One region of the Acidovorax sp. LjRoot74 genome, then DNA from elsewhere that is predicted to be linked to it. Evidence: predicted binding sites of a transcription regulator. Region 1 holds the regulator's gene; the other holds the start of a gene.

Region 1 (14,765 bases):
TTGGGGTCGAACATGAAGGCCGAATCGCCGTCCAGCGCCCCGGGGAGGGTCACTCCCGTACTGGCCGTCTGACCGGGCAGGCCCTCGAAAGTGTAGTCCGGCGAGCCGTTCTGCGGGCCCAGGAAGGGTGCCAGAGCGCTGCCCAGCGCGCTCAGAAGCGGGATGCCATTGGTATCCTTGCGATTGGCAACCGCTAGCAGTTGCTCGCGCAGGCCCTGGAGCTGGTTGGCTACCGTGACGCGGTCGTTGGGTGTCATCGCAGCATCACCTGCGCTCACCACCAGTTGGCGGAACTGCTGGATCAGGTCCACAGCATCACCCAGCGAGGACTCTCCCTGAGAAATGGCATTGCGCTGGGTCTCCAGCGCGCGCTGCTCGGTCTGGATGCGTGCCAGGCGGTTGAGCGCACGCTCGGCCTGGGCGGCCGACACGGGGTCGTCACTGGCCCGCACCACGCGCTTGCCCGAGGTGAGGTTTTCCTGCAGGTTGGACAGGTTGGTCTGACGCGTGCCCAGGTTGCGCAGGGCGTTGTCGTACATGTTGGCAGTGCCAAGGCGGTAGATGCTGTTGCTCATGTCGAACTCCTAGCTCCTGGATGGCGATCAGCGGCCCATGCCCTGCAGCAGCGAGTCAAAGATATTCTGCGCAATCTGGATCATCTTGGACGATGCCTGGTAGGCCTGCTGGTACTGGATCAGCCGGGCGGCCTCTTCGTCGAGGTTCACGCCCGACACCGCTGTGCGGTCGCGCTCCAGGTTGGTGGCGATGGTGGTGGACATTTCGGCCGCAAACAACGAACTCTGCGTGCGCGTGCCCACCTGGGCGATGGCGCTGGCGTAGCCGTCAGAGAGCGTGGACTCGTCGAACATCTTCACATCGCGCAGACCCATCAGGGCGCTGGCATTGCCCGCGTTGCGGGTGAATGCATCGCCGTACTGGGGGTCCAGCGCATTGCCGATGACCACCGTGTCGCCGGTCTTGGGGCTGCCCTGCAGCTTGATCTCCCACCCGTTGATGGAGATGGGCGCACCCGATGTGTAGGGCTGTGCAGCGGCCAGCACGGTCGGTGGGGCGGTGCCCCGGTCGAGCACGTCGTAGGTCGTGGGTGGGCCGGCGGTGAACTGCAGCTGCACGCCGCCCAGGATGGGTGGGAGGGCGGCGGGGTTGGCATTGGCGGGCAGCACCAGCCCCGGCGGATTGGGCAGGCCCGTGGCCTTGAGTCCCCCCAATTGCATGGTGCCCCCGTTGGCGGTGCCCATGGCGGCATTGATGGGGTTGGCAACGGCCAGATCGCGTGGCGAGTACACCAGCGCCTGGATGTTGTTGGCCGCCGTGCTGAACGGCTTGAACAACATGCGCTCGCCGGGGTTGCCGGGCGTGGTCAGGTTGAAGTTGAGCCCGTCGATCTGCAACGTGGCCAGATTGGCGGCACTGGTGAAAGCGGTGGCCTTGCCATCGGACAGGCGCACGACCTGTCCCGCCGTGCCGGTGGTGAAGCGGATTTCGTAGTCCGAGGCTGCGAACTGCGTGGGCCCCGTGAACGAGACGGTGCCAACGCCCGCGCCGTTGGTGTAGCCCGGCATGCTGGTGGGCAATGCAAACAGGTCCTTGCCAGGCACGCCATCAAGCGTGAGGCCCAGATTCTGCTGGTCGTTCATGGTCATGCCGATGGCCATGGCCATGCGGCCGAGCAGGTTGCGCCCTTCCGTCAGGTCGTTGTTGTTGAAGCGCAGCAGGCCCGAGACCGAGCCGCCACCCAGTACGTTTTCGTCCATCTCCACCGGGGGCGCCCCGGTGCGGTTGAAGAACAGCTTGATCTGCCCGCTGGCGGGGAACTGGGTGGCATCGTCGATGGACAGGCTGGAGGCCGTGGTGCCCAGCACCAGCGGCTGGCTACCCGCCACAAACAGGCCTACCGTGCCATCGTCGGCCGGGATCTGCGTGGTCTGCACATACTGGTTGATGTCGCGGATGATCTGGTCGCGCTGGTCCAGCAGGTCGTTGGGGCTCTGGCCGTTGCCGTTGGCGCGTGCAATTTGCTCGTTGATTCCGGCCATCTGCTTGGCCAGTGCGTTGATGGCCGTGACGCTGCTCTGCAATTGCTCGGTGACGGTGTACTGAAGTTCGTTCAGGCGGTCAGAAGCAGTGCGCATGCGCGCGGCGGTTTCGTCAATGCGCGTGAGCACGACTGTGCGCGCCGTGATGTCTGTCGGGGCGCTCACGACGTCCGTGAACGCATTCATCATGTCGTTGATGGCGGCGCCCAGCCCGGCCGTGCCGCCGCTGAACACCTCCTGCAGCTGGCGCAGGCGCTCGGCCCGCACGATGTCTGCGGCCTGTGTGGAGCCCGCCGCCGCCGACTGGCGCGTGAGCAGCTCGCTCTGGTTGCGCAGGATGGTTTGCACATCCACACCCTGGCCGATGTAGCCGCCGCCGGTGAACTGGCCCTGCACGGTTTGCAGCACCACGGTCTGGCGCGAATAGCCGGGCGTGTTGACATTGGCGATGTTGTGGCCCGCCGTCTGCAGGGCCACCTGGTTGGCGAGCAGGGCGCGGGCGCCGACGTTGAGAAGACTCATGGCTTACCTCGCGTTCTCAGGCCTGGGCGCGTTGTGTACGCAGCACGCTGTTAATAGCGCCGCTGAGCTTCTTGGCGTATTCGGGGTCGGTGGCATAGCCCGCCTTTTGCAGCGCAGAGGCATAGGCCATGGCCGAGCCAGACTGGGCGACGGATTCGGCCTTCTCGTAGCGCGGGCTTTCCTTGATGAGGCGGGCGTAGTCGCGGAACGAATCTTCGTAGGAGTCGTAGGCGCGGAACTTCGCCGTCACCTTCTGGGCCTTGCCGTTGATGTATTCGGTGGTGGTGATCTCGGCCACCTTGCCCGTCCAGCCCTTGCCCGCCTTGATGCCGAACAGGTTGAACGAGTTGGAGCCGTCCTTGTGCTTGATCTCGCTCTTGCCCCAGCCGGTTTCGTGCCCGGCCTGGCCCAGCATGAAGCTGGCGGGGATGCCGCTCTCTTGCGCCACGCGTTCGGCGGTGCCGGAGAGGTGCTGCACAAAACCGTCGCGGCCTTTGGGCGCCTGGATGGTCGCCTCGGCAGGTGTGCTGCCGCTGGCGGCCGGGGCCGTGGCGCGGGGCAGGGAGGACTGCAGGCTCAGGGTGGAAGGCACCGAGAACGTGGTGTCCGCACCGCCCATCTGGCGCGAAAGCTGGCGTGCAATGGCTTCAGAAAGACCGCCCTGCTGGCCCGCCATGTTCACCGACAGTTGCTGGTCCAGCATGTCCTGGCCCAGGTTGGCCTGCTCGCCTTCCATCAGGCCGGATTTCATCGTGGCGTCGCGCATGCTCTTGATCAGCTCGCGCATGAAGAGCGACTCGAACTGCTTGGCCACCTCGCGCGTGGTCTGCGCGTTGTTGGCCGTGCCCGCGTCGTACTTGAGCGAATTGAGCGAGCGGATGTCCACCGCCAGCGCATTCGAGGTGCTGCTGGTGGTGTTGGATGAAGGCAGGGTGAGGGCCATGGTTGCGCCTCCGGGTCAGATCACTTCCAGTTCGGCGTTGAGCGCGCCGGCAGCCTTGATGGCCTGCAGGATGGCCAGCAGGTCGCCCGGCGTGGCGCCCAGCGCGTTGAGCGCCTTGACCACGTCGGCCAGCTGGGGCGAGGCGGGCACCTGGATGATGTTGCCCGGCTCCTGGTTGATGCGGATGTCGCTCTTTTGCTCCACCACCGTCTGCCCCTGCGAGAACGGTGCGGGCTGGCTGATGACGGGAGTTGAACTGATGGTGATGGACAGGTTGCCGTGCGCGATGGCGCAGGGGCCGAGTGTGACCGCCTGGTTCAGCACCACCGAGCCGGTGCGGGCGTTGATGACCACCTTGGCGGCGGGCGTCATGGCGTCGAGCTGCAGTTCCTCCAGGTCGGCGATGAAGCCCACGCGGGCACCGGGGTCGATGGGTGCACGCACCTGCACGGTGCGGCCGTCCAGCGCGGTGGCCACGCCATTGCCCAGCTTGGCATTGATGGCCTGCACCACGCGGCGCGCGGTCTGGAAGTCCGAGGCGTTCAGGCCCAGGCTGATGGTGTCGCCCTCATTGAGTGGCGTGGGCACGGCGCGCTCGACCTGTGCGCCCTGCGGAACGCGGCCTGCGCTCAGGTGGTTGATCTGCACCTTGCTGCCACCTGCGGATGCGCCTGCGCCGCCCACCACCACATTGCCCTGGGCCAGCGCATAGATTTCGCCATCGGCGCCGCGCAGCGGGGTGACGATGAGCGTGCCGCCCTTGAGCGACTTGGCGTTGCCCATGGAGGACACATTCACGTCGATCGTCTGGCCGGGCTGGGCAAAGGCAGGCAACTGGGCCGTGACGATCACCGCCGCCACGTTCTTGAGCTGCAGCTGGTTCGCCGAGCCAGGCGGCAGGCTGATGCCCATCTGTTGCAGGTAGTTGGACATGGCCTGCGTGGTGTAGGGCATCTGCGTGGTCTGGTCGCCCGTGCCGTCCAGGCCCACGATCAGGCCATAGCCCGTCAGCTGGTTGGATCGCACGCCTTGCACGGCTGCCACTTCCTTGATACGCAGGGCCTGGGCGGGCCCGGCCAGGCAGGCCGCCACCAGGGCCAGCAGCAGCCACAGTGCGCGCGCAATGCGCTGCAGGGGGAGGTGGGACAAGGCTTTCATGGCACCGATTGTGGGCGGCCCCGCCAGAAACTAAAACCCGAAAAGCAGCCGGTTCACCGGTCTATTGCGTGGGTTTCGGGGCGGGGGAAAGCGGTCGGTGCGCCTACAGCGCGCCGGGCAGGTGCCAGGGCTGTTCTGCTGCGGAAAATATGAGAAAGAATGGCCGTCCCCGCGCTATCAGTAAGCGTTTATTGCTATAAATAATATAGCAATAAACTCAGGCTGATACTGCAGTCACCACCGTCCCAAAGCCCGGTGTCCGTCAAACTGGCGCGGCCCCAGCGCGGGCCGCCGCGCAAGGGCCGCTCCGCCGCGCTGGCGGCGTCCCCCTCCCTTAGCGCGCAGCGCGTGGAGAGAGGGGGAAGGCGCGCAGCGCCTCAGGGGGTGAAACCTTAGAACGGCGTGATGGTATTGAAGAACCGGTTCATCCAGCCCATGACCTGGGCTTCGTTCTGGGCGCCTCGGCCCCGGGATTCGACCCGCACATTGGCAACCTGGGTGGAGTTGACGATGCTGCCCGGCTGCATCACGCGCGGGTCGATGGTGCCCGAGAAGCGCAGCACGTCCACGTTCTGGTTCACGCCGATCTGCTTCTCGCCGGTCACGACCAGGTGGCCGTTGGGCAACACGTCCACCACCGTGGTGGTGATGGAGCCGGTGAAGGTGTTGGCGCTTTCGGTGCCGCCCTTGCCAGAGAAGGTGTTTTCCGAGCCCGCGCCCAGCGTGGTGACGTCGCTGAGCGACTTCTTCACGAAGGGCAGGTTGGTGATGCCTGCCTTGGCTTCGGAAGTGCGGTCCACCGTGGACGAGGACTTCTGGCTGGCCGTGACGTTCTCCACGATATTGATCGTCACGTTGTCGCCCACCATGCGCGCGCGGCGGTCTTCGAACGCGGGGCGGTAGCTGGCGTTGTGGAACAGGCTGCCAGTGACCGGCGGCGGTGTGCGCGGCGTGGTCGTGGCAATGGGCGGCGGCGTGGTGGGCAGGATGTCCACGGGCGGCGGCGGCGACAGGGTGGCGCAGCCTGTGGCCAGCAAGGCCAGGGTGGTGGATGCGATCAGGTGCTTCATGGCGGTGTCCTTCCTGGCCATCACAGCTGCGACAGCTTGGCCAGCATCTGGTCGGAGGTCTGGATGGCCTTGGAATTCATCTCGTAAGCGCGCTGGGTCTGGATCATGGTGACCAGTTCTTCCACCACGTTCACGTTGGATGCTTCCAGAAAACCCTGCTTCAGGATGCCCAGGCCGTTGGTGCCGGGTGTGCCCTGCTGGGGCTGGCCCGAGGCGGCCGATTCCTTGAACAGGTTCTGGCCGATGGGCTCCAGGCCTGCGGGGTTGATGAAGGAGGACATGGCGAGGTTGCCCAGCGGCTGGGGCTGGGTGTTGCCTGGCACGGTGGCCGACACCACACCGTCTGCGCTGATGCTCACGCTGGTGGCGTTGGCGGGCACGGTGATGCCGTTGGCCACGGGCAGGCCGCTGGAGTTGACCAGGCGGCCCTGGGCATCGACCTGGAACGAGCCGTCGCGCGTGTAGCCGATGGTGCCGTCGGGCATGGTCACTTCAAGGAAACCGTTGCCGTTGATGGCCACGTCCAGGTTGTTTTTGGACTCCTGCAGGCTGCCCTGCACGAAGTTGCGGCTGGTGGCCACGGTGCGCACGCCCAGGCCCAGGTGCAGGCCGGTGGGCAGCTGGTTTTGCTCGGTGGTGTTGGCGCCCACCTGGCGCAGGTTCTGGTAGATCAGGTCTTCGAACACCGCGTTGTTGCGCTTGTAGCCGGTGGTGGAGACGTTGGCCAGGTTGTGCGAGATGACGTCGAGCTGGGTCTGCTGGGCAGACATGCCGGTCTTGGCGATCCAGAGGGAGTTGATCATGGTGCTTCCTTTTGGCGTGGCAGCGCGGGGCGTCGCCTCAGCCGTTCATGCTCAGCAACTGGCTGGCGGTCTTGTCGTTGGTCTCGGCGGTTTGCAGCAGGCGCATCTGTTGCTCGAATTGGCGCGCTGCGGCAATCATCCCCACCATGCTCTCCACGGGGTTCACGTTGGAACCCTCCAGCGCACCCGACAGCATGCGGGCGTTGGCATCGTTGGGCATGGGGTCGCCCGACGTGGTGCGGAACAGGCCGTCGTCGCCGCGCTTGAGCGGGTCTTCGGCCGTGGGGGTGGCGAGCTTCAGGCGGCCAATCGCCTGCGCGGGCTGGCCAGCAGTCTTGGCGGTGATGGTACCGTCAGAGCCCAGCGAAACCTCGGCCCCCGGGGGCACGTCGATGGGCGCACCGCCGTCGGACAGCACCGGCAGCCCGGTGGGGGTGAGAAGCTGGCCGCCCGCCGACACCTCGAAGCTGCCCGCGCGGGTGTAGGCCTCGATGCCGTCCAGGCCCTGCACGGCGAACCAGGCGTTGCCTGCGGCCATCGCATCGAGGTTGCGGCCTGTGCGCTGCACGGGGCCGGGGGTGTTGACGTAGCCCGAAGTGGCCTCCAGCGCAAACACCCGGGTCTTGGCGCCGTCGCCCTGCAGCGGCACGGACCGGAAGGTGGACATCTCGGCGCGGAACCCGCCCGTGGACGCGTTGGCCAGGTTGTTGGACAGCACGGCCTGCCGGTGGGCGGCAGCGTTTGCGCCCGTCATCGCGGTGTAGATGATGCGGTCCATGGGGGCTCTCCGGGGTCCAGGGTGGGGTCAGTGAAGGTTCAGGCGCAGATCAGCGCAGGTTCACCAGGGTGGACATCACCTGGTCTTGCGTCTTGATGGTCTGGGCGTTGGCCTGGTAGGCGCGCTGGGCGGTCATCATGTTGACCAGCTCGGCCGTGAGGTCCACGTTGGAGTCTTCCAGCGCCCCCGAGCGCAGCGAGCCGAAGTTGCCATCGGTGGCGGTGCCCGCCACGGGCTGGCCCGATTCGAACGTGGCCACCCAGTTGTTGCTGCCCACCGAGGCCAGGCCCTGCGTGTTGCGGAAGCTCGACAGCGCGAGCTGGCCTTCGGCACGGGTCACGCCGTTGGAGTAACGGGTCATGATCATCCCGTTGTTCTCGATGTTGATGCCGGTGAGTTCGCCCGAGGTGTAGCCGTCCTGGCTCAGGTTGGACACGGCGAACTTGGTGCCGAACTGCGTCACCTTGTCCAGGCTCACGTCCACCGTGTAGGTGGGCAGGTTGTTGGGGTTGGGCGGTGTCGGGTTGACGGTGAGCGGCAGCGAGAAGCCTGTGGCGGGCGGTGTGGCCACCGGGCCGGTGATGGCGCCGTTGTTGTCAAACGTGATCTGGCCGATGGGCGTGGCCACCACGGGCGGCACGGCTGTGGGGTCGTCCAGCGCGTCGTATACGTCCCAGGTGTTGTCGGTGGCAGTCTTCTGGAAATACAGGCTCACCGGTTTGGCCACGCCCTGGCTGTCGAACACATTGATCGAGGTGCCGTAGGTGGCGCGGGGGGTGGCCGGAATGGGGGGCGTGGCCGCGGGGTCTCCCGCTGCATCAGTGGCGCGGGCGTCCAGATTGAAAGCCGCAGTGATTTTTGTGGTCTGCTTGGCAGGGATGGGTTCAGCGGTGGGGAACACCATGGGGATGGGGTCTGTGCCTGTGCGCAGGCCGGTGACTGGATCCACCGGGTAGCCCATCACCGAAGCGTTGTCGTTGGTGATCATGTTGCCTTCCTTGTCCAGCTTGAAGTTGCCGGAGCGGGTGTAGGCAGGCGTGCCATCGGGCAGTGTGAGCGTGAAGAAACCGTTGCCGTTGATGGCCACGTCCAGGCTGTTGCCGGTGATCGTGAGGTTGCCCTGAGTGAACTGCTGCGCCACAGCGGCCACTTCCACGCCGATGCCTGCATTGGAGCCCCCTGCAGAGCCGATGGCGGAAGCCACCATCTCGGCAAACTCGGCCCGCGAGGCCTTGAACCCGACGGTGTTGGAGTTGGCAATGTTGTGCCCGATGACGTCGAGGTTTTTGCTGGCGGCATTCAAGCCCGACAGGCCTTGCTGAAAACTCATAGTGTTCTCCTGATGGGGGCGAAAGGGTTCGGGCCGGGTTAGACCAGGGCCTTGATCTGGCTGTAGTTGATGGTTTTGCCGTTGGCCAGCGTCAGCTTGAGCTGGCCGTCTTCGGCGCCTGCGGCCGTGACTTTGGACAGGGCCAGCGCCGTGCTCGACAGCTTGGTGGAGCCGTTGACCGCCGTGACACGGAACTGCAGCGCGTCGGTGGAGCCGGTGTACTTGCTTGCATCCCACTCGAAGGTGTGGCGGCCCGCCGCCTTTGCGCCCAGGTCGATGGTGTCCACCACCTGGCCACCGGCGGTGGTGACCTCGATCTTCACGTTGGTGGCGGCCGACGGCAGCTCGAAGCCGCCCTTGCCTGCCTTGTCGGCCACGGCGAGGCTGGAGCCCTCGGTCATCACGTTGCGCCCGATGAGTGCCGTGCCCTGCATCACCTGCAGCGAGTTGAACTGCTCGGCCATGCTCTGCATGGTCTGATTGAGCTGCTGGATGCCGGTCACGGTGTTGATCTGCGCGATCTGCGAGGTCATCTGTGCGTTGTCCAGCGGGTTCATCGGGTCCTGGTTGTTCAGCTGCGCGACCAGCAGCTTGAGGAATCGGTCCTGCGCGGCGGCGGGGTCGTTGGCGTTGGCCTTGGTGTTGGTCGAATCCGTGACCGTGGGGGCATTGGTGGCGCCGAGAATCATGGTGGTGTCTCCCTGGAATTACTGACCCATCTGCAGGGTCTTGAGGAGCAGCGACTTGGCCGTGTTCATGACCTCGACGTTGTTCTGGTAAGAGCGCGAGGCCGAGATCATGTTGACCATCTCTTCCACCGCGTTCACGTTCGAATGTGTGACATAGCCCTGCTCGTCAGCCGACGGGTGGCTGGGGTCGTGCACCCGGCGGCCGGGCACATTGCTTTCGCTCATCCCGCTCACGCGCACGCCAGCGGCGCTTTCGGCGCCCATGGTTGCGGTCTGGAACACCAACTGGCGCGCTTTGTACGCCTTGCCGTCGGGGCCCGCCACGGCATCGACGTTGGCCAGGTTGCTGGCCACCACGTTGAGCCGCTGCGACTGCGCACTGATGGCGCTGCCGGAGACGTTGAAGATGGAGAACATGGACATGGTGTGGCTCGCTTTCTGGGCTGCGCGGCTGGCTTACTGGCCCTGGATGGCGCTGAGCATGGTTTTGGCGCCGCCGTTGATGAAGCGCAGCGTGGCTTCGTACCGCACGGAGTTGTCCACGAAGTTCGCGCGTTCGCGGTCCAGGTCCACAGAGTTGTTGTCCAGGCTGGGCTGCGTCTGCACGGCATAGCCCAGCGCGCCCTGTCGGTCGATGCTGGCGGTGGTGGCCATGGTGGGCAAAGGCATGTGGCGCGGGTCGGTGGTGCCCGCCGTGCCATGCGATCCGCTGGCGGCCAGGCGGGTCACGCCCGAACCCGAACCCGTGCCCGATCCCGAGCTAGAAGATCCGATGCCCGTGGCTTCACGCAGGGCATCTCCAAACTTGAAGTCGCGCGCTACGTAGCCGGGCGTGTCGGCGTTGGCAATGTTGCTGGCGATGGCGCGCTGGCGTTCCGCACGCAGCACCAGGGCGTTGCTGTGAAAACTCAGCTGGTTGGTCATCTTGTCAAGCATGTTTGCCTCACACCGTGGTTGCAAAGTCGCCAGCCCCAGGGGCTTTTTTGGCGTTGCCTGATTATGGAAACCGCCGCTTCTTTCTAAAGCGCGAAGAGCGTGGAAATGGATGGGCAGTTCCGGGTTTTGGGCGGGCGTCGCCTGCCTATAGTTCCTGGTGTGAAATGGCCCTTGCCCCCGGTGGGTCGGCCATGCAATGCCACCCGATGCCCAGGAGGCCCCATGTCCATCCGCCCCCGTTTCTTGTCGTCCCGCTCCGCTGCATTTGTTCGCGCCCCCGCGCGGCGCCGTGCCGGTGCGGCTTGGTGGGCCCTGTGCCTCGTGATGCTGGGGGGCTGGGCCTTGGGCGCAGGCGGTGCTGCGCAGGCCCAGGCGGCGGGGGATCCGCCGGCAGACCTGGGGCCCCTGACCCAGCGCTGGCTGGATGACACCCTGGCGCGCAGCGCACCCACCGGTCTGCCCTTGCGCATGGAAGTGAGCGTTGGCTCACTGGATTCGCGTTTACGGCTGGCGCCTTGCGCACGCGTGGAGCCCTACCTGCCCGCCGGGTCCCGTCTGTGGGGGCGTACCCGCCTGGGGCTGCGATGTGTGGAGGGCGCCACCGCCTGGAACGTGTTTCTGCCGGTCACTATCAAGGCGTTTGGCCCGGCATGGGTGTTGACCGGCAATGTGGCGCCTGGTGCGGTCCTCACTGCCAACGACGCCACCGAGGCCGAGGTGGACTGGGCCGCCGAAACCGCACCGGTGATGGCCAATCCGGATCACTGGGTGGGGCAGGTGGCCGCGCGCCAGTTGGTGGCGGGCCAGGCCTTGCGCCAGAGCATGGTGCGGGCCCCCCAGCTGTTCCGCGCGGGGGCCCAGGTGAAGGTGGTGGCCCAGGGGCTTGGTTATGCAGTCACGTCGGCAGGTCAGGCGCTGTCTGCAGGTGCTGTGGGGCAAACTGTGCGCATCCGCATGGATAATGGTCGAATAGTTAGCGGAATTGTCAATGAAGGTGGGACGGTGGACGTCACTCTTTAATGACGCCTCGGTGATAAATGGCTAAAGTCCGGGCCAAACGGGTCGAAAACATTGCTACTGTGCCCCACATCATGCGGGGTGGTGGAGAGAGCGATGAAGATAGGTCAAAAACCGGAACTCCCGGGCGCATTGGCGCAGACGGGGCTTGCCAAGCAAGCCAAAAGTCCTGCCAGCGCTGCTGAAGGAGCAACCAAAGACGCCCTGGCCGCTGCGTCCACCGCCGGTGTGCCCGTCACGGTCTCCATCGCCGCCCAAAGCCTGAACCCCGCCTCCCGCGTGGCAGGGGATTTTGATGCGGGCAAGGTCAAGGCCGTCCGCGCGGCCATTGAAAAAGGGTCGTTCTCCGTCGATGCCGAGGCCATCGCCGACAAGATGTTGTCCAACGCCCAGGAGATCCTGACCCGTTCGCGGGGTTGAGCCCCACTTGGCAGGCTGGTGCGATCCATCGCACAATGCGCCATGTCGCTGGAAGAATCCCTCTCGGCTGTCGAACAGCTGATCGATAAAGTCTCCGCCGCTCTTCTCGCGGCAGATCCCTCCTCCCTGGAACAACACAGTGTGGCCCTGCGTGACGCAGCGGCCCAGTTTGCGCGGGTGCTGGAGCAATCCGCTGCGCAGGGGCTGCCTTTGCCTGCGGCGGCGCAGAAGCGGGTGGCGGCCATCGGCGACATGCTGGTGGTGCAGCGCGAGAACTTGGCACGCCTGTCTGGGGTGACGGACCGCCAGGTAGCGGGCCTGTTGCCACCCTCCAATGCCGCATCGACCTATGGAGACGGGCTGTCAACGCGCGCAGCCAAGCCAGGCGTGGCGCGTATCTACCGTTCTGCGGGCTGACTGGGCTGTGATGCTCCGCTCCAGCGCTGCCCTGGCAGGTGCACGGGGCGTTGTGGGGCGGCCGTGCGGGGTATCAATGCGCGCGCATCTTGGCGCGCAGGCGGGCGATGGACTGGCTGTGCAACTGGCACACCCGGGATTCCGTTACGCCAAGCACCGCCGCGATCTCCTTGAGATTCATGTCGTGCTCGTAGTACATGCCCATGATGTGCTGCTCGCGTTCGGGCAGGCTCTTGATGGCGTTGACCAGTGACATCTTGAGCCGCTGGTCGCGCAGCAACTCGACCGGGTCGGCATCGGCATCGGCGGCATGACGGTCCAGAAACCCGTCGTCATCGTCGTTGCCATGGGTCATGTCTTCCAGGTACACCAACTGGGTGCCCCGGACCTTGCCCAGCAGGTTCTGGTAGTCGGGCAGGCTCATGCCCATTTCGCTGGCGATTTCTGATTCGAGCGGGCTGCGGCCCAGCTTCTGCTCCAGCCGGTGCACCGCGTGCTCGATGTCTTTCTGGCTCTTGCGCGAGCTGCGGCTCATCCAGTCGCCCTCGCGCAGTTCGTCGAGCATTGCGCCCCGGATGCGCTGGGTGGCAAAGGTCTCGAACTGCACGCCCTGGGCGACTTCGTAGCGCGAAAGTGCTTCGGCCAGGCCCATCATGCCGACCTGGATCAGATCATCCAGTTCGACATTGGGCGGCAGCTTGGCGATCATGTGGTGCGCAATTCTCCGGACCAGCGGGACATGCTGGCGGATCAGCGCATCACGATCGAGCTGGCCTTTGGCGGTGTACATCAGATCAACTTCTCCGGACAAATCAGATCAATGGCTCCGGACAAAATGCGCAGGCATGCCAGTCAGGTTGCTGGTGGGTAGCGCAGTCAGCGATCCGTTCATGGTGCCCGCATTTTCCAGCAGTTGCAAGGCCAGGCGCTGAAGCTCCTGGGGGCTCTGGGTGGCGATGGTGGTGGTCCGCACGGGCCCGCCCAGGTGGCGCTCCGCGCAGGCCTGCAGCGTCATCAGCTGTGACTGGGCCTTGCGGCGCTCTGCCGCCGTGTTGCTGTGCAGCAAAGCGGCCACCATGCAGGGCAGTCCGGTGTGCAGGGCGATCTGCTTGAGGCTCTTGTAGCTGTTCATCACACCCGCCGCACCGCCGCCCATGACCACCAGCGGCACCGTGGCGGTGTGGGTCAGCAGGGGCCCCAGGGTGGCGGCGGGGGCGTGGATCACCATCAGGCCGTAGGTTCGGAAGTAGGGCAGCAAGCCCTCCATGGGAGAACGCGTGCTATCACCCGCTGTGCGGCTGAGGTGCTGCAAGCCCTTGGCCGCCGGGATCACGGCAAGCGAGGATGCCGTGGCCCCCAGGTTCAGGTGGGCGCCGTCGTTCCATGAAGCGTGTTGCAGCAGGTGGAGCAGGCCTGGGCTGTCGTCGGTCTCGTAGGCCGTGCCGTCCAGCACCACCACGGGGTAGCCCAGCCGCTGCAGGCTGGCGCAGATCTGCCAAAGTGTTTCCAGGCCGCTGCCGGTGTTGCCTTGGCTGGCCACGGCCAGCATCCGCAGCTCGGCCTGGGGTGTGAAGCTGTGCAGCCCGGCGGCCTGGTGAAAGCCCAGATCAAGCATCGACGAGTCCCCCCTCGGTGATGGTGTCGGGCGAGTGCGAGAAGAAGAAGTTCAGGTCGGTGGCCTTGGGGTCGAACGCCGACTTGGCCGGGGCGCGCATCGAGGTGCTGATGAGCTGTTGGGCGTTGGCACGCTCCCAGTCTTCGGGCACACGCTGGCCATTGGTCACGCCGCGCAGCACCATCTGGTGGCGGATCAGCGCGTCGATCGCGGGCCCCAGCTTCACGGCCTCGTCCACCTTGGACAGGATGGCCTGCTGCGAGCCGTCGGTCTTGAAGGCGGTGAGCACATCGTCCAGCGTATCGCCATGGCAGCCGGCGTTGAGCACCAGCAGGCGGTTCACATGGGGCAGGTCCAGCACGTCCAGCATGTCGCGCTTGCGCGGGTCGCGCGGGGCGACGCCGGTGGTGTCAATGAGCACCATCTTCTTGCCCGACAGCAGGCCCAGCAGGTCTTGCAGCGCGGCGCGGTCGTGCGCCAGGTGGGCCACGATGCCCAGCATGCGGCCATAGGTGCGCAGCTGCTCATGCGCGCCCACGCGGTAGGTATCGAGCGTGATCAGGCCCACGCTGCCGGGGCCGTGGATGCGCGCGCACATGGCGGCCAGCTTGGCGGTGGTGGTGGTCTTGCCCACGCCGGTGGAGCCCACCATGGCAAAGATGCCGCCCTGTTCGTACAGCGGGGGCTCGGCCTGGTCGGTCTTGAGGTTGCGCTCCAGCACCTCCATCAGCCAGCGCACCGACTCGGCGGCCGACAGCTCTTCGGGCATGCGCTCCAGCACGGCGCGCGCCAGCGAAGGCGAGTAGCCCGCGCGGATCATCTTGAGCATGAGGTTGGACTGGATCGGGTTCTGGCGCGCCTGACCCAGCCAGGCCAGCGTGTTGAAACGGTCTTCGATCAACTCCTTCATGGAGTGCAGTTCGTTCATCAGGCTCTGCTGGTTGTTCGACTGGATCAGGTGGGCGCTGGCCGCTTCCTGCCGACGGCGGGGCGGCTCTGGCGGGATGTCC
Region 2 (14,765 bases), 950 kb from region 1:
GACAGCTTGGCAGAAAGGATCACGGGGATGGGGTTTTCCTGTCCATCCACGGTCCCTTGTTGCAGCGCGGTGAAAACTTCGGGCCAGGCCATCGGCGTGGGCATGATGCCGAAGGTCTTGTAGCCCTCCATGTGCACCTTGTTTTCCATGGTGCGCATCTTCAGACCACGCGCATCTTCTGCACTGTGGATCGCGCGCTTGCTGTTGGTCATGTGGCGAAAGCCGTTCTCGGTCCACGCCAGCCCGACGATGCCTTTGGCCGTCATCTTGGACAACAGCTCCTGCCCGATAGGGCCGTCCATCACCTTGCGGGCATGGTCGTAGTCGCGGAACAGGAAAGGAATATCGACGATCTTCACCTCGGGCACAAAGTTTCCAAGGGCGCCCGTGGACACGTTGGCTGCATCCTGGGTGCCCAGCTGAACGGCTTCGATCATCTCGCGCTCACCACCGAGCGAATTGTTGGGAAACTGCTGGCACTTGTAGCGACCCTGGGTCCCCGCGTCCACGGCATCACAAAACGCCACAGCCCCCATACCGTAGTGCGAGTTGAGGGCGTTGGAGTAGCCAATCTTGAGCACAGTCTGCGCTTGCGCGCCTGCGTGCAGAAACAGGCAAGCCATCAAGGCGGCGGCCTTGGTCATCGAACGGCGAAAAGTTTTGTTCATCGTTTTGTCTCCTGTGTGGTGGTTTTTTCAAACATGACGGGGGCGCAACACAACCCAGGCCAGCACGCACCACCAAGGCGGGCGGCTTTGCACACTGCTTTTTGCGGAAGCCCCGGGAAAGATGCGCGCGCGGTGCCCAGGCAATCAGGTAATGCGACGGATGCTTTCCGCAATCTCGTCCTTGTCGAACACGTTTTTCCAGTCATCCCGCATGAGGCGGGGCTTGCCATGGACGATGGCCTTGTTGCAGGCATCGGAGAACTGGCCGGGAATCTGCTTGAAGATCACCGCGCTCAGGATGGTCATGTGGCCCAGCAGGAAATCGCGGGCCGCATCGGCAGGCACGCCCCGGGCGATCACTTCGTCCATGGCCTCCCGCATCACATCGAGCAAGGTGGCGCAAACAGTTTCTGAAAGGCCGGGCTCCAGCATCGCCATCTGCTCCACCGTCACGCGGTACGAGCGCTCAATCGGCTGATAGATGGTTTTGGCAATCGACTCACCCAGATCAAAAGCCGACTCGGGCCCCTGCATCAGCGCGCTCACGACCGACTGCGGCGCGGCCACTCCGCCAAAGTAGTCGGGCGAACCTGCCTGGTGCGCCCGGGGGTGGAAGATCGAAGGGTGACAAGGGTGCGCCACGAAATACACCAGATCGGCCCGATCCGGCAGATGCCCGGCAAAAGGCGCCGCCGCATCCAGCGTCATCACCATCGTGCCCGGCTTGAGCTGCGGCGCCATGTCGGCAGCCAACCGGCCAATCAGCGTATCCGGCACGGCAAGGATCACCACATCCACGCCATCCAGCGCCTGCGCCATGGGCACGCATTCAACACCCACCTCGGTGCGCAAGCGCTCCTGACCCACGGCGCTTGGCTCGACGTGGCGCACCTCATAGGGCGAGCCCTTCAAGTTCTGCGACAGGCGAACCCCCATCTTCCCCCCTGCGCCAAACAGCGCAATCTTTGCGGTCATGTATCTCTCCATCGTTGGCAAGAGTGCGGCTGAATGCCGCCCCCCTGAGTCACCGGAGATGGCCTGCGGATCGGGCCATCTTTCTGGTGTGATGGTATGACGAGTACATCATCATCTATAGAGGGTTTTCCCGGGACTGTCGCTCCGTGATCCCGCTGCGCTGAAGGCCCGACAAGGGTTCAACCGCCGAGGACATGGAGGACGCACACCTCGCATCTATGAGGCAAAACCAGCGCGTTCCATGAAGCACACCTCGCATGCCGAAGTGCTATCCATTCAATAGCGTGATATGAATATTTGGCAAGCACCTTGAGCCCCTCTTACACCTAAACTACCCACTGCATTTACCCAATCTGCACCGCACGGCCCCGGTGCCCGCCCTGGCGGCACGACCAGCCCTACCTGCCCCACGCCTCCCATGACCCGCCCTGCCCCACCCCGCCTGATCCGCTTCAACAAACCCTATGGCGTGCTCAGCCAGTTCACGGCCGAGGGCAAGTGGCAGGGGCTGAAGGACTACATCGACCTGCCCGGCGTGTACGTGGCCGGGCGCCTGGACGCCGACAGCGAAGGCCTGCTGCTGCTGACCAACAGCGGCCCGCTGCAAGCCCACATTGCCGACCCGCGCTTCAAGATGGAGAAAACCTACTGGGTGCAGGTGGAAGGCATACCGGATGAAGCCGCGCTGGCCGCGCTGCGCAGCGGCGTGGTGCTGAACGACGGTCCCACCCTGCCCGCCCGCGCACGGCTGCTGGAACCCGCGCCCGCCGTGTGGGAGCGCAACCCGCCCATCCGCGAACGCAAAAACATCCCCACGGCGTGGATCGAACTCATCATCCGCGAGGGCCGCAACCGCCAGGTGCGCCGCATGACGGCCGCCGTCGGGCACCCCACACTGCGGCTGATCCGCGCAGTCATCGGCCCCCACACGCTCGACGGCCTGGCGCCCGGCACCTGGGCCGACGCCGATGCAGGCAGCTACGCCGCCAGCGCCCCCATGCGCCGCGACAGCGCCGAGCCCCGCGCGCGCAAGAACCCACGCAAGCCGTCGGCGTAGTCCGGCCCCACGGCCTGCTGGACCGAGGTGCGGGCGGCCAATGCGGTGCGCCAGTGCGCCACCTGCGGCAGCCCCTGCCACAGGCCCAGGTCGTCCACGCCCGGCAGGTCATCGATCACATCGAAGTACCGGAACACGGGGCCAAACACTGCGTCCACCATGCCAAAGTCTGCCCCCGCGAAATAGGGGCCGGGGCCGCTGCGTTGCACCAGCGCGTGTTCGATCTGCACAAAACGGCTGCGCAGCTCCTGCGCGCGGCCCTGCAGGGTGGCCTCGTCGGGCGCGGAGTAGAACGCGCCGATGGTGCCCAGCAACGCAGAGCCAAACTCCATCCAGGCCCGGTGGCGTGCGCGCTGCAGCGGGTCTTGCGGGTGCAGCGCGGGCATGGCCACATCGTCCAGGTATTCGCAGATCACGGCCGACTCGAACAGGCTCTGGCCGCGCACCTGCAGCACGGGTGTCTTGCCCAGGGGCGAGAGGGCCAGGAACCAGTCGGGCTTGTTCGCCAGGTCGATGGTGCGGCGCTCGAACGCCAGGCCCTTTTCGTGCAGCACGATGGCCACGCGCTGCACGTAGGGGCACAGTGCGTGCGAGACCAGCGTGAGCGCGGGTGCGGCCCCGGTCACGACAACAGCCCCTCGGCGCGCAGTGCGACCTGCACCTGCGGGCGGGCTGCCACGCGCGCCATCCAGGCCTGCAGGTGCGGGTAGGCGGTGAGCGGGATGCCCAGCAGGTTCGACCAGTTGACGATGGTGAAGCCATAGGCATCGGCCACGCTGTAACGGCCCGCCAGGAAGTCGCTGCGCGACAGCACGGCATCCATCTCGGCAAACCGCACGGCCAGTTTGGCCCGCACAGCCTGGCGCGTGGAGTCTGCCGTCTCCTTGTGCCACAGCCAGGGGCTGAAGCCCTTGTGCAGCTCGGTGCTGACGAAGGTGAGCCACTCCAGCACCGCCAGGCGTTCGCGCGAGCCAGGCTGGCCGATGAGGGCCTGTGCCGGATCCAGGTCGGCCACGTACTGCAGCAAGGCTGCGGCTTCGGTGTGGCGCGAGTGGTCGTCCAGCTCCAGCAGGGGCACATAGCCACGCGGCGAGATGTCGAGGTAGTTGGTGCCGGTTTCGGTGGTGTGGCGGGCCAGATCGACCTTGACCAGGTCGAAAGAGGCGCCCACCTCACGCAGGGCAATGTGGACGGCGAGCGAGCAGGCGCCAGGGGCGTGGTAGAGCTTCATGATGGCAAAGTGCTTTCTTGGGTGTGCAAGGTGAAGGTCGCCCCCGGAGACCACAGGCGGGCACCGGGCGGCACACAGAATCTATGCTTGCACCTACGCAAACAAAATCCGCAGCCATGAAATCAACCATTGCACCAACGCAATATCGTCTGGGCGCTGCCGAGCTGGAAGTGCTGCTGGCCATGGTGCGCACCGGCACACTGGCGGCGGCGGGCGAGCGGCTGGGGGTGGATGCATCCACCGTGTTCCGCGCCATCCAGCGCATCGAGCGCGGGCTGGGCCAGCCGCTGTTCGAGCGCTCGCGAGCGGGCTACCGCGCCTCGGAACTAGCCCAGGCACTGGCCGAACAGGCCGAGCGTGTGGAGGCCGCGCTGGAAGCCGCGCGCACCGCAGCGCAGGCCCAGCCAGAGCAGATCACGGGCACGGTGCGCATCTCCACCACCGACACCATCCTGCACGGCCTCATCGCCCCGGCCCTGCAGCAGCTGCAGCCCCAGCACCCGGCCCTGGCGTACGAGTTGCACGCGGGCAACGAGCTGGTGAGCCTCACGCGGCGTGACACCGACATCGCCGTGCGTGCCACCAAGCGCCCGCCGCAGCACCTGGTGGGCCGGCAGCTGGGCATGGTCCGCGCAGCGCTCTACACCGCCGCAGCCAGCCCGCTGGCCCTGTCCGACGTGGAGGCGGGCCACGCCGCCTGGATCGCCCCGGACGACGCCCTGCCCGACCACCCCTCGGTGCGCTGGCGCAAGAAGCGTTTTCCCAAGGCGCAACCCACCTACCGCGTGAACAGCCTGCTCACGGTGATGGAGCTGGTGGCGCTGGGCATGGGCGTCGGCGTGCTGCCGATCTTTCTGGCGCAGGCCCGCAGCGACCTGCGCCCGCTCACCGGGTCGCTGGCCGACTGCGAGACCGAGCTGTGGCTGCTGACGCACCCCGAGTCGCGCCACCTGCGGCGCATTGCGGCGGTGTATGGGCACCTGGCGGAGACGGTGCGGATGCCGTGACACAGGGCAAACCGTACAGGAGAGCCGCGAGGTGGGCGCGCTGGCCATGGGCGCGCGCACCTACAAGTGGATGCGGAAACACGCCGTCGACGCCGGGCAACCGTGGCCCTACGCGCAGCCGACCTGGGTGTTCAGCTCGCGCACCCAGCGCGGCGATGTGCGGCCGGTGCACCGGGCCACGGTGCAGGCGGCGGCAGGGCGTAGGCCGGCGGGGTAGTCCTCAGTCATGGCTATGTGGTGCGGCACGTCAAGACCTCAATGTTTCTTGGGAGTCCTGCACCGTCCAAGCAATCGACAAATGACTGCTGCGAGGATTCGCGTCAGTCTGCTGGGAGCCCGTCGGCTAAAAAATCCCAGGCGATGAACACTTCGCCAAACTCGAATGCACTGCTTGACTCACCGAGGCGCATCTGCATTCAGGTCTGAACCCAGCATGCAGTCACGCGCTTTTTAGCTGAGCACTGTCATCTCTTCAGAATGAAAAAAGACAGCGATAAAAATCCCAAGGTAAAGCCAAAGGCGATGGCATGCAGGCCAAAAAATTCCAACAAAAAAATAGTGAAATCAACCCGTGCGGAAGCTGAACCGTCAAACTTCCTCGCCCGATTTTCACCAGTATCTCCACTGGAAAATCTGGATAAAAAATAGATCAACACCCTGACGGTGATCACAACAGCCAGAACGACGGCCATGACCACACCAGACAAGAGAGATGTTCGGTAGTGCCCCAAACCTTCAATCGTGGCGAAGTAATAGAACAGACCTGCGGCCCCCAATACCGCCAGGAAGAAGAACGCCATCTGACGCTTGATCAAGAAATCAAAAACATCATTCATGAATCACCCCCAGCACCATTTCTTTTCATTCGGGAAAGTCGTTCGATCATCTGTTCTGCCGCCATTCGCATCTCCAAAGCCAGAGATCAAGCCCAGGGCGCGACTGTAAGCAGCCTCACCGAGAGGAAGTGGTCAGGTGCAGCGATATCCACGCGGTATTTTCAGTAAAAACGCCGTGTCGAATCTCCACTTCTCGCCGAGTGCGAATGTTCGGCATCGCAGCACGGGAAAGCGTAGGACCTTGCTGCCAACACGTTGTCAGCAGCCTCGCACTATGGTGTCGGCACCCACAACGCAGACCCCACCCCCAGCATTCATCCCATGACCTCCACCCAGTTCTACGGCGCAGCCAGCCTCGATGGCTTCATCGCCACGCCCGACCACGACCTGGGCTGGCTGCTGCAGTTTGGCGAGATCGAAGGCTCCAGCTACCCCGCCTTCATCCGCGATGTGGGCGCGCTGGCCATGGGGTCGCACACCTATGAATGGATGCTGAAACACGCCATCGACGCGGGACAGCCGTGGCCTTACGCGCAACCCACATGGGTATTCAGCTCGCGCACTCTGCGGGGCATTGCGGGCGCCGATGTGCGCTTTGTGCGCGGCGATGTGCGGCCGGTGCACCAGGCCATGGTGCAGGCGGCAGCGGGGTGCAATGTGTGGATTGTGGGCGGGGGTGAGCTGGTAGGGCAGTTTTACGACGCGGGCCTGCTCGACGAGCTGATCGTGCAGATCGCCCCGGTAACGCTGGGCGCAGGCACGCCGCTGTTGCCGCGCCGGATCGCCCAACCGGCGCTGCGCCTGACGTCGGTGACCACGCTGGGCGGCCTGTTTGCGGAGCTGCGCTACGCGGTGCCGCGCCCTGAGAGCGACTAACAAAAATCCCCTGGCGTCGTTGTTCCGCCTTGTCGTACCGCTTGTACTGCCTGCGTCGGGGCCCTCAAGTCCCCGCCTCAGCCTCCGCTGGCCTGGGCCTGGTCGATGATGAGGTAGCGCTTGACCAGGTCGAAGAAACTTTCGTAGAAGGTGTCTTTGGAGATGGTCTCACTGCCCACCTTGACCAGCGATTCGCTGCTGGAAGAGAACGGCAGCGACACCGAGCCGATGGCGCCCACGCCCACGCTGGCCGAGTTGTTGGTCTTGCGCAGGGCGTAGGTGTCCTGCAGCGCGGTCACAAAGCCCAGGCTCACCTTGCCGTCATTGGCCTCGGGCACACACACCACACGCACCACCATCTGCAGGTGCGACTCGGCCTCGGGCTGAAAGCTTTTTTTGCCTTCGATCAGCTCGGCCTGCTGGGTAGAGATCACATAGCCCTGGCTCAGCAGTGCGCGGCGCGATGCCTCGCAGGTCTGGACAGGCGTGGCGTCGAACAGGCGCGAGTAGGTGGCCACGGAGCCAAAGTTTTCCTGCACCTCGAAGGTCTTGGCGGTGGTGCCCACACAACCCGCCAGCAGCAGGGCCGATGCACCGCCCGCCACGGCCATTGCCAGCGCCCGCAGCAGGGCCCGGCCTGGCACGTGGGCCACCGGAGTGGCGTGGGGCAAGGGGCAATCCGTCGGGGAGTTTGGTGTCATGTCTGGTTTTCTTCATGCGGCGCAACAGGCTGCTCTGACGGCACAGGCCGTGCGCGGTTCCATCGATTTTAGGGAGCGGCCCGCCCTTCGGCAGCCATATGACCAAGGTTTGGCCGGGGTTTGAACGGGGTTTATCGCCGTGCCAGCCATCATCCGGCAAGTTATACCCGCCGCATGTGCAGCAAGTTGTGGATAACCCGCAGAACAACCCCGAGAAACGGCGCCAGTGCGTGGTTTCAGCGCGCTGCACAAAAAACCGGCAGCCCCGCGCAACGCAGCGCCTGCGCCCCAGTTCGGCATGAAGAGAGGCCTGCAGCAGCTACACTATTGATAGCTATCAGCGCTCTCCCATTGCGCGCAGACGGCCAAAAAGACTTGTAAAGAACGGCAACCTTCCAGGCCACAGGCCTGGCAGCGCCCGCACCACTCCTTCCCCTCCCGTGCCCCTCGCTTCCCTGCTCTGCCAGGTCGTCGCCATCAGCGACGGCGACACCCTCACCGCCCGCTGCGGCGTGCCTGGCGCCTACCAGCAGGTCAAGGTGCGCATTGCCGCCATCGATGCGCCCGAGTCACGCCAGGCGTTTGGCCAGAAGTCGCGGCAGAACCTGGCACGGCTGTGCTTCAGGCAGCGCGCCACGCTGCAGCCGGTGGATGAAGACAACTACGGCCGCACGGTGGCCCATGTGCGCTGCGGCAGCGCCGACGTGGCCACGGCCCAGGTGCGCGCGGGCCTGGCCTGGGTGTACACGCCGTATGCCGAATCACGTCCGGAGCTGGCAGCTTTGCAGTCAAAGGCGCGCAGCAACGGTGCCGGCCTGTGGTCGCAAAAGCGGCCGCTGGCGCCGTGGGACTACCGGCACCGGCGCAGCCAGCGCTGAACGGGGCTGGAGAGGGATGGGTCAGGTGCGCAGCAGGGCCAACACGCCCTGGGGCATCTGGTTGGCCTGCACCACCATGGCATTGCCCGCCTGTTGCAGGATCTGCTGGCGCGCGAGGGTGGCGGTCTCCACCGCAAAGTCGGTGTCGGTGATGCGCCCCCGGCTGGCCGAGAGGTTCTCGCTGCCGATCTGCAGGTTGGAAATGGCCGACTCCAGCCGCGACGACTGGGCACCGATGACGGCGCGCTGGCTGTTCACGTAGTCGAGCGCGCGGTCCACCGACACGATGGTCTGCGCGGCCGAGGTGGTCACGTCCAGCGTGTTGCGCAGCCCCATGGCACCGAGGCCAACCGCGCCCACGCGGGTTTCCATGGTCTGGTTGGCGTTGGCGCCCACCTGGAAGACCTTGGTGCTGATGGCGCCGCTGGACGACGCGATGTTTTCGTAGGTCTCGGTGAAGCCCTGCAGCGCATCCTTGCCCGAACGGCTGCCCTGGTTGGGCAGCGCAGCCTTGGCGTCGCGCACCATGCCGCCATCCACATCGGCGCCGCCAATGGCACCGGTGTCGGCGTTGTTCAGGCTGAAGGTACCGATGAAGGCAGCGCCGTTGAGCGCGAATTGCGCCTGTACATCAGCCCCGTTGGTGAAGGCCCCTGCCGAGGCAGCGGCAATGGCCGCGTCCAGCGTGGCGCCGGGGTTGTTGCTCATGTAGCTGAGCACGTCCTTGATGCCCGTGCCACCCGCCGCCTTGATGCGGTCGTGCATGTAGCGCACAGCCGAGTAGCTGGCCGAATAGAACTCGCTGGTGTTGGTGGGCCCGCCAATGGCCGCCACCACGGCTGCCACGCCCAGATTGGTCACATCCCCACGCACGCGCTCGTCGGCACCGTGGACGAACTCGGCCGCGCCTTCGGCAAACCACAGGTGGTTGGTGGTGATGTCCTGCCAATTGGTGGCGCGCGCCATCACGGCGTGCACCATTTCGTGCGCAATGACGCGGTCGTTGTAGAACGGCGCGGTCCCGCCGTTGGGCATGTTGGGCGGAACGAAGTCGGCCATGTCCACCTGCAGCACCAGGTTGTTGCCCCGCCCCTGCCCATCAAAACCGGTGACCTGCACATAGGCCGCCACACCGCCTGCGTTGTCGGTGAAGCCGGTGTAGCGGATGTCCAGCGCCGCGCCGTCGGCCTGGATGCCGAAGTAGGTGCGGATGAGGTTCTCGCTGCTCTCCAGCCAGCTGCCCGCACTGGTCATGCCATCGAACACGGCCAGCAGGTTCTCGTCGCCCACCACGCTGGCATCGGAGCGGTCGAACACGTCCATGCCGTTGAACTGCGTGGTACGCCCGGTGCGGTCGATCTCTTGCGCCAGCCGCGTGACCTCGGCCTGGATGGCCTGGCGGTCGGACGCGCTGTTGGTGTCGTTGGCAGCCTGCACGGCAAGCTCGCGGATGCGCTGCAGGCTGGCGGTGACGCTTTGCAGCGCTCCCTCGGCCGTCTGCATGAGCGACAGGCCGTCGTTGGCATTGCGCGCCGCCTGGTTGAGCCCCCGGATCTGCGAAGTGAACCGCTCGGAGATCGCCAGGCCGGCCGCATCGTCCTTGGCGCTGTTGATGCGCAGGCCCGAGGACAGGCGCTGCACGGTCGTGGCCATGTCGCTCTGCGCATTGCCAAGCCGGCGCTGCGCATTGAGCGACATTACGTTGGTGTTGATCGTCAACCCCATGGCCTGCCCCGTGAACCCCTGGTGAGTGGTGGATAAATACACAGCTCCCGCGCCCCCACGCCAGAGCGCCGGAGCCCGGAAACCCGCTTCTCTTTCTCCTTATCGACGGGCTCCGGCAAAACCTGAATAGCGATTTCTGCGGGTCTTTCCCCCAGCCGCCAGCACGCCAGGGGCATGGCCGTTAGCATCGTGGGGTCTTTCTCTCCCCTTGGCCCGGCGGCGCCTTAAGAGCCTATTCAAAGAAGCCGCTCTCAGCCCCGCGCCAACCGTCCCTGTTGCCATGACCGCTCCCCCATCCCCTCTTGCGGCGCCCGATGCCGAGCCCGCCAACGTCTACCGCCATTCCGGTTTTGTTGCTTTTCTGATCGCCCGCGTGGTGGCTGTGGTGGCCACCCAGGTGCAGGCTGTGGTCGTGGCCTGGCAGGTGTACGACCTCACGCGCGAGCCGCTGGCGCTGGCCTATGTGGGGCTGGCGCAGTTTCTGCCCATGTTGTGCCTGCTGCTGCCAGCGGGCGATTTGATCGACCGGTTTGCGCGCAAGCGCATCCTGGCGCTGGCCTGGGCGGTGGGCGGGGTGTGCAGCGCGTTGCTGTGGTGGCTGTCGGGCCACGGCGCCAGCGGCGTGGCGGGCATTTATGCGGTGCTGGTGCTCTACGGCTGCTCGCGGGCTTTCTCGGGCCCGGCCATGCAAAGCCTGCTGCCGCAGATCGTGCCGCGCGGGCATCTGGCGCAGGCCATGGCCGCCAACAGCATGCTGATGCGCGTGGCAAGCATTGGCGGGCCCCTGCTGGGCGGGCTGCTGTATGCGCTGGGCGGCGGCGAGCTGACCTATGCCATTTGCTGCGCCTGCTTTGCACTGGGGGTGGCGCTGGTGCTGCGGGTTCCGGTGGCGCACGGCACCGCGCCCGGCCCCACGCAGGGCACGATGTGGCAGCGTTTTGGCGCGGGCATCGGCTTCATCCGCTCGCGGCCCATCATCCTGGGCACCATCTCGCTGGACCTGTTCGCCGTGTTGCTGGGCGGCGTGGTGGCCCTGCTGCCCATCTATGCACAAGAGGTGCTGCACGTGGGCCCGGCGGGCCTGGGCGCGCTGCGCAGCGCCATGGCGGTGGGTGAGGTGGGTGCCGGGCTGTACCTGAGCATGCGGCCCTTCAACCGCCATGTGGGGCGCACCATGTTCATCGCCGTAGCGGTGTTTGGCGTGGCCAACCTGGTGTTTGCGCTGTCGCACTGGTTCTGGCTGTCGTTTGCGGCACTGATGGTGGCGGGCGCGGCCGACATGGTGAGCGTGTACATCCGGGGGGCGCTGGTGCAGTTCTCCACGCCCGACACCATGCGCGGGCGGGTGAACGCGGTGAACATGCTGTTCATCGGCTCGTCCAACGAGCTGGGCGAGTTCCGCGCGGGCACCAGCGCCGCCTGGCTGGGTGTGGTGCCTGCCGCCGTGGTGGGCGGCCTGTGCACGCTGGGCGTGGTGGGGGGCTGGATGTGGGCCTTCAAGACGCTGCGCACGGTGGACCGCTTCGAGGAAGCTGCGCCGGCCAGCAGCTGAGCAGCTGAGCAGTTCAGCGGCGGCGCGACAGCCCGTGTAAACAAGCTCTGGGGCATTTGTGTCGCGCAGGTAAAACCCGCGCGGCAGGCTTGCACGCCGCGTGGGGGCGGCGCACCATGCGCCCACTGCCTGCCCCACAAGCGCGCCCATGAACGCACCCTTCGCTCCGCCCTCCAGCCATCTACAGCGCCGCACCGTGCTCGCAGGCCTAGGCCTGCTGGGCATGGCCGCCACCGCCCCTCTGGGCCTGGCCCGTGCCGCCGCCCCGGCAGGCGCCGCCCCCTGGGCCCAGGCCGACGAGGCCACCCTGGCCCGCCTGCTGGACCGCGTGACCTGGGGCAACATCGCCCAGGGCACGCAGGCGCTGCCGCCGCAGGGGGCTGCGGCCTATCTGACCGCCCAGCTGCGCCCGCCGCCCACCACGCTGCCGAGCGCAGCGCAGGCACAGATCGACGCCATGGCCATCACCCGCACGCCCTTGCCCGAGCTGGCCGCGCGCATGGAGGCGCAGCAACAGGCCGCCAAGGCCCAACCCACCGAAGAGGGCCGCAAGGCCGCACTCAAGGCCTGGCAGCAGGACATGCGCGCGCTGCAGCAAGAGGCGGCCGAGCGTTTTGTGCTGCGCGCGCTGTATTCCCCCACCCAGCTGCGCGAGAAGATGACCTGGTTCTGGATGAACCACTTCAACGTGTTTGCAGGCAAAGGCCCCTTGCGCGCGCTGGTGGGCGACTATGAAGAGCGCGCCATCCGCCCCCACGCACTGGGCCGCTTTCGCGACCTGCTGGGTGCCACGGTGCGCCATCCGGCCATGCTGCACTACCTGGACAACGCCCGCAACGCAGCGGGCCGCATCAACGAAAACTACGCGCGCGAACTGATGGAGCTGCACACCCTGGGTGTGGACGGCGGCTACAGCCAGCAGGACGTGCAGGAGCTGGCGCGTGTGCTGACCGGCGTGGGCGTATCGCTGCGGCCGCCGGACGACGAGCCCCCGCGCATGAAACCCGCGCTGCGCCGCCACTACGTGCGCGAGGGCCTGTTCGAGTTCAACCCCCAGCGGCATGACTGGGAGCCCAAGACGCTGCTGGGCCAGCCGCTGCGCGCCGAGGGCCTGGCCGAGGTGGACGAAGCGCTAGACCGCCTGGCCCGTGCCCCAGCCACGGCGCGCTTCATCACGCGCAAGCTCGCGCTGTTCCTGGTGGGCGACCAGCCGCCGCCTGCGCTGCTGCAAACGCTCACTCGCACGTTCGAGCGCAGCGATGGCGACATCGCCGCCGTGCTGGAGGCGCTGTTCAACACACCCGAATTTCACGCGTCGCTGGGCCAGCGTTTTCGCGACCCGGTGCACTACGTGCTGGCCGGCCTGCGCCTGGCCCATGGCGACGCCGTGCTGCCCGGCGCCGAGCCCGCGCTTGGCTGGCTGCAGCGCCTGGCCGAGCCCCTGTATGGCCGCGCCACGCCCGACGGCTACCCGCTGGATGCGGCGGCGTGGGCAGGCTCAGGGCAGATGTCCACCCGCTTCGAGATCGCCCGCGCCATCGGGGCCGGGGTGGCCTCCGCGCCCCTGTCCACCCCGCGCGAGAAGGAGATGAGGATGGCCGAGCAGTCCGCAGCGCAGCGCACGCCCCCGCCGCTGGCGCAGAGTGCCTATGTGCGCGCCCTGCAGCCCACCTGGTCGGCCGCCACGCGCAATGCGCTGGCGCAGGCCACCTCACCGCGCGAATGGAACCTGCTGTTCCTCGCGTCCCCCGAGTTCATGCACGGCTAGAAGAATCACCATGCAACGCAGACACCTTCTTCAAGCCCTGGGCGCCAGCGCGCTGGGCGTTAACAGTGCGAGCGCGATGGCCGCCCTCGGCGCGCTGGACGCGCGTTTTCTACTCGTTTTTCTGCGTGGCGGCTATGACTGCGCCAGCCTGCTCGTGCCCACGGCCAGCAGCTACTACTACGAGACGCGGCCCAACATCGCCATTGCCCGCCCCGGGCAGGACGGTGGCGCACTGCCGCTCACACCAGACTGGGGCCTGCACCCCGCGCTGGCCGATTCGATGCTGCCGCTGTACCAGCAGCGCCAGCTGGCCTTTGTGCCGTTTGCGGGCACCGACGACCTCTCGCGCAGCCACTTCGATACGCAGGACAGCATGGAACTGGGCCAGCCCGTGGGCGGGCGGCGCGACTACCGCTCGGGCTTCTTGAACCGGCTGGTAGCCGAGCTGAACCCGCGCACCGGCAACCCCCCGGCCACGGCAGCGCTGCAGCCCATGGCCTTCACCAGCACCCTGCCACTGGTGCTGCGCGGCGCGGTGGACGTGCCCAACACGCTGCTGAGTGCGGCGGCGGGCCGCAGTGGTGTGGATGCGCGGCAGGCACAGCTCATCGAATCCATGTACCGGGGCACGCCACTGGCCACGCCCGTGGCCGAAGGTTTTGCCACGCGCGAAGAAGTGGCCCGCACCATGCAGGGCGAAATGGAGGCCGCCAGCCGCAACGCGCTCAGCACCAAGGGCTTTGAAGGCACGGCGCGGCGCATGGCAAAGCTGATGCAGGCGCGCTACCAAATCGGATTTGTGGACGTGGGCGGCTGGGACACCCATGTGGGCCAGGGCGCTGCCACCGGCACGCTGGCCAACCGCTTTGAAGAGCTGGGCCGAGGCCTGGCAGGCTTTGCCGACGAGATGGGCCCCGCGTGGAAGCACACCGTGGTCGTGGTGGTCAGCGAGTTTGGCCGCACCTTCCGCGAGAACGGCAACCGGGGCACGGACCACGGCCACGGCACCGTGTTCTGGGTGCTGGGCGGTGGCGTGGGCGGCGGGCGCGTGGTGGGCGAGCAGCAGGCACTGACGGCCACCACGCTGTTCCAGAACCGCGACTACCCCGTGCTCAACGACTACCGCACCGTGCTGGGCGGGCTGTTTGCGCGCATGTACGGGCTGAACGCGGCCGCCGTGGCGCGGGTGTTTCCGGGGACGAAGGGAGTGGATCTGCGGCTGGTGTAGCCTGCGTAGATTGCTACATATTTAATAGCTATTAGCGCTTATCTATCGCGCGCAAAGGCCGATTTTCATTCAAAACCGGCCCCTGCTTCAGGCGTTGAAGGTGCCAGAGAGCAGCTCGGGCAGGCGCTCGACCTTCATCTTGAAACCGCAGGCCTGGGCATGGCCGCCGCCGCCCATGCTTTCGGCCAGGGCGATGCAGTCGAAATTGCGCTGCGCACGCAGCCCCACCTTCACGCCTTTTTCACCGGCGCTCCACATCAGCG

The links. Region 1 encodes FliA, which starts transcription of late flagellar genes. Its sites were predicted from a motif close to CTAAAGTTTNNNNNNNNNNNGCCGNTA; they were not measured.
Region 2: ACSQ3O_RS19300 (flagellinolysin) is a predicted target of FliA. The motif match lies at 10,055-10,081, and genes of this name have one in related genera.

What each region holds. Positions count from the first base shown of each region.
Region 1 is NZ_CAXUTI020000001.1:4,987,338-5,002,102, reverse strand. Features, by position in the region: gene flgL (flagellar hook-associated protein FlgL) at 1-575, opposite strand, end outside; gene flgK (flagellar hook-associated protein FlgK) at 603-2,579, opposite strand; gene flgJ (flagellar assembly peptidoglycan hydrolase FlgJ) at 2,596-3,522, opposite strand; gene ACSQ3O_RS23730 (flagellar basal body P-ring protein FlgI) at 3,538-4,680, opposite strand; gene ACSQ3O_RS23725 (flagellar basal body L-ring protein FlgH) at 5,073-5,750, opposite strand; gene flgG (flagellar basal-body rod protein FlgG) at 5,771-6,553, opposite strand; gene flgF (flagellar basal-body rod protein FlgF) at 6,591-7,331, opposite strand; gene flgE (flagellar hook protein FlgE) at 7,381-8,661, opposite strand; gene ACSQ3O_RS23705 (flagellar hook assembly protein FlgD) at 8,700-9,350, opposite strand; gene flgC (flagellar basal body rod protein FlgC) at 9,369-9,773, opposite strand; gene ACSQ3O_RS23695 (flagellar basal body rod protein FlgB) at 9,807-10,286, opposite strand; gene flgA (flagellar basal body P-ring formation chaperone FlgA) at 10,509-11,306, shown strand; gene flgM (flagellar biosynthesis anti-sigma factor FlgM) at 11,400-11,723, shown strand; gene ACSQ3O_RS23680 (hypothetical protein) at 11,742-12,140, shown strand; gene ACSQ3O_RS23675 (RNA polymerase sigma factor FliA) at 12,214-12,930, opposite strand; gene ACSQ3O_RS23670 (hypothetical protein) at 12,958-13,755, opposite strand; gene flhF (flagellar biosynthesis protein FlhF) at 13,748-14,765, opposite strand, start outside.
Region 2 is NZ_CAXUTI020000001.1:4,032,806-4,047,570, forward strand. Features, by position in the region: gene ACSQ3O_RS19250 (TRAP transporter substrate-binding protein) at 1-668, opposite strand, end outside; gene ACSQ3O_RS19255 (phosphogluconate dehydrogenase C-terminal domain-containing protein) at 813-1,643, opposite strand; gene ACSQ3O_RS19260 (pseudouridine synthase) at 2,062-2,700, shown strand; gene ACSQ3O_RS19265 (glutathione S-transferase family protein) at 2,622-3,326, opposite strand; gene gstA (glutathione transferase GstA) at 3,323-3,931, opposite strand; gene ACSQ3O_RS19275 (LysR family transcriptional regulator) at 4,048-4,938, shown strand; gene ACSQ3O_RS19280 (hypothetical protein) at 5,403-5,774, opposite strand; gene ACSQ3O_RS19285 (dihydrofolate reductase family protein) at 6,096-6,650, shown strand; gene ACSQ3O_RS19290 (DUF2242 domain-containing protein) at 6,728-7,261, opposite strand; gene ACSQ3O_RS19295 (thermonuclease family protein) at 7,792-8,229, shown strand; gene ACSQ3O_RS19300 (flagellinolysin) at 8,251-9,954, opposite strand; gene ACSQ3O_RS19305 (MFS transporter) at 10,235-11,506, shown strand; gene ACSQ3O_RS19310 (DUF1800 domain-containing protein) at 11,655-13,274, shown strand; gene ACSQ3O_RS19315 (DUF1501 domain-containing protein) at 13,285-14,502, shown strand; gene ACSQ3O_RS19320 (DHH family phosphoesterase) at 14,590-14,765, opposite strand, start outside.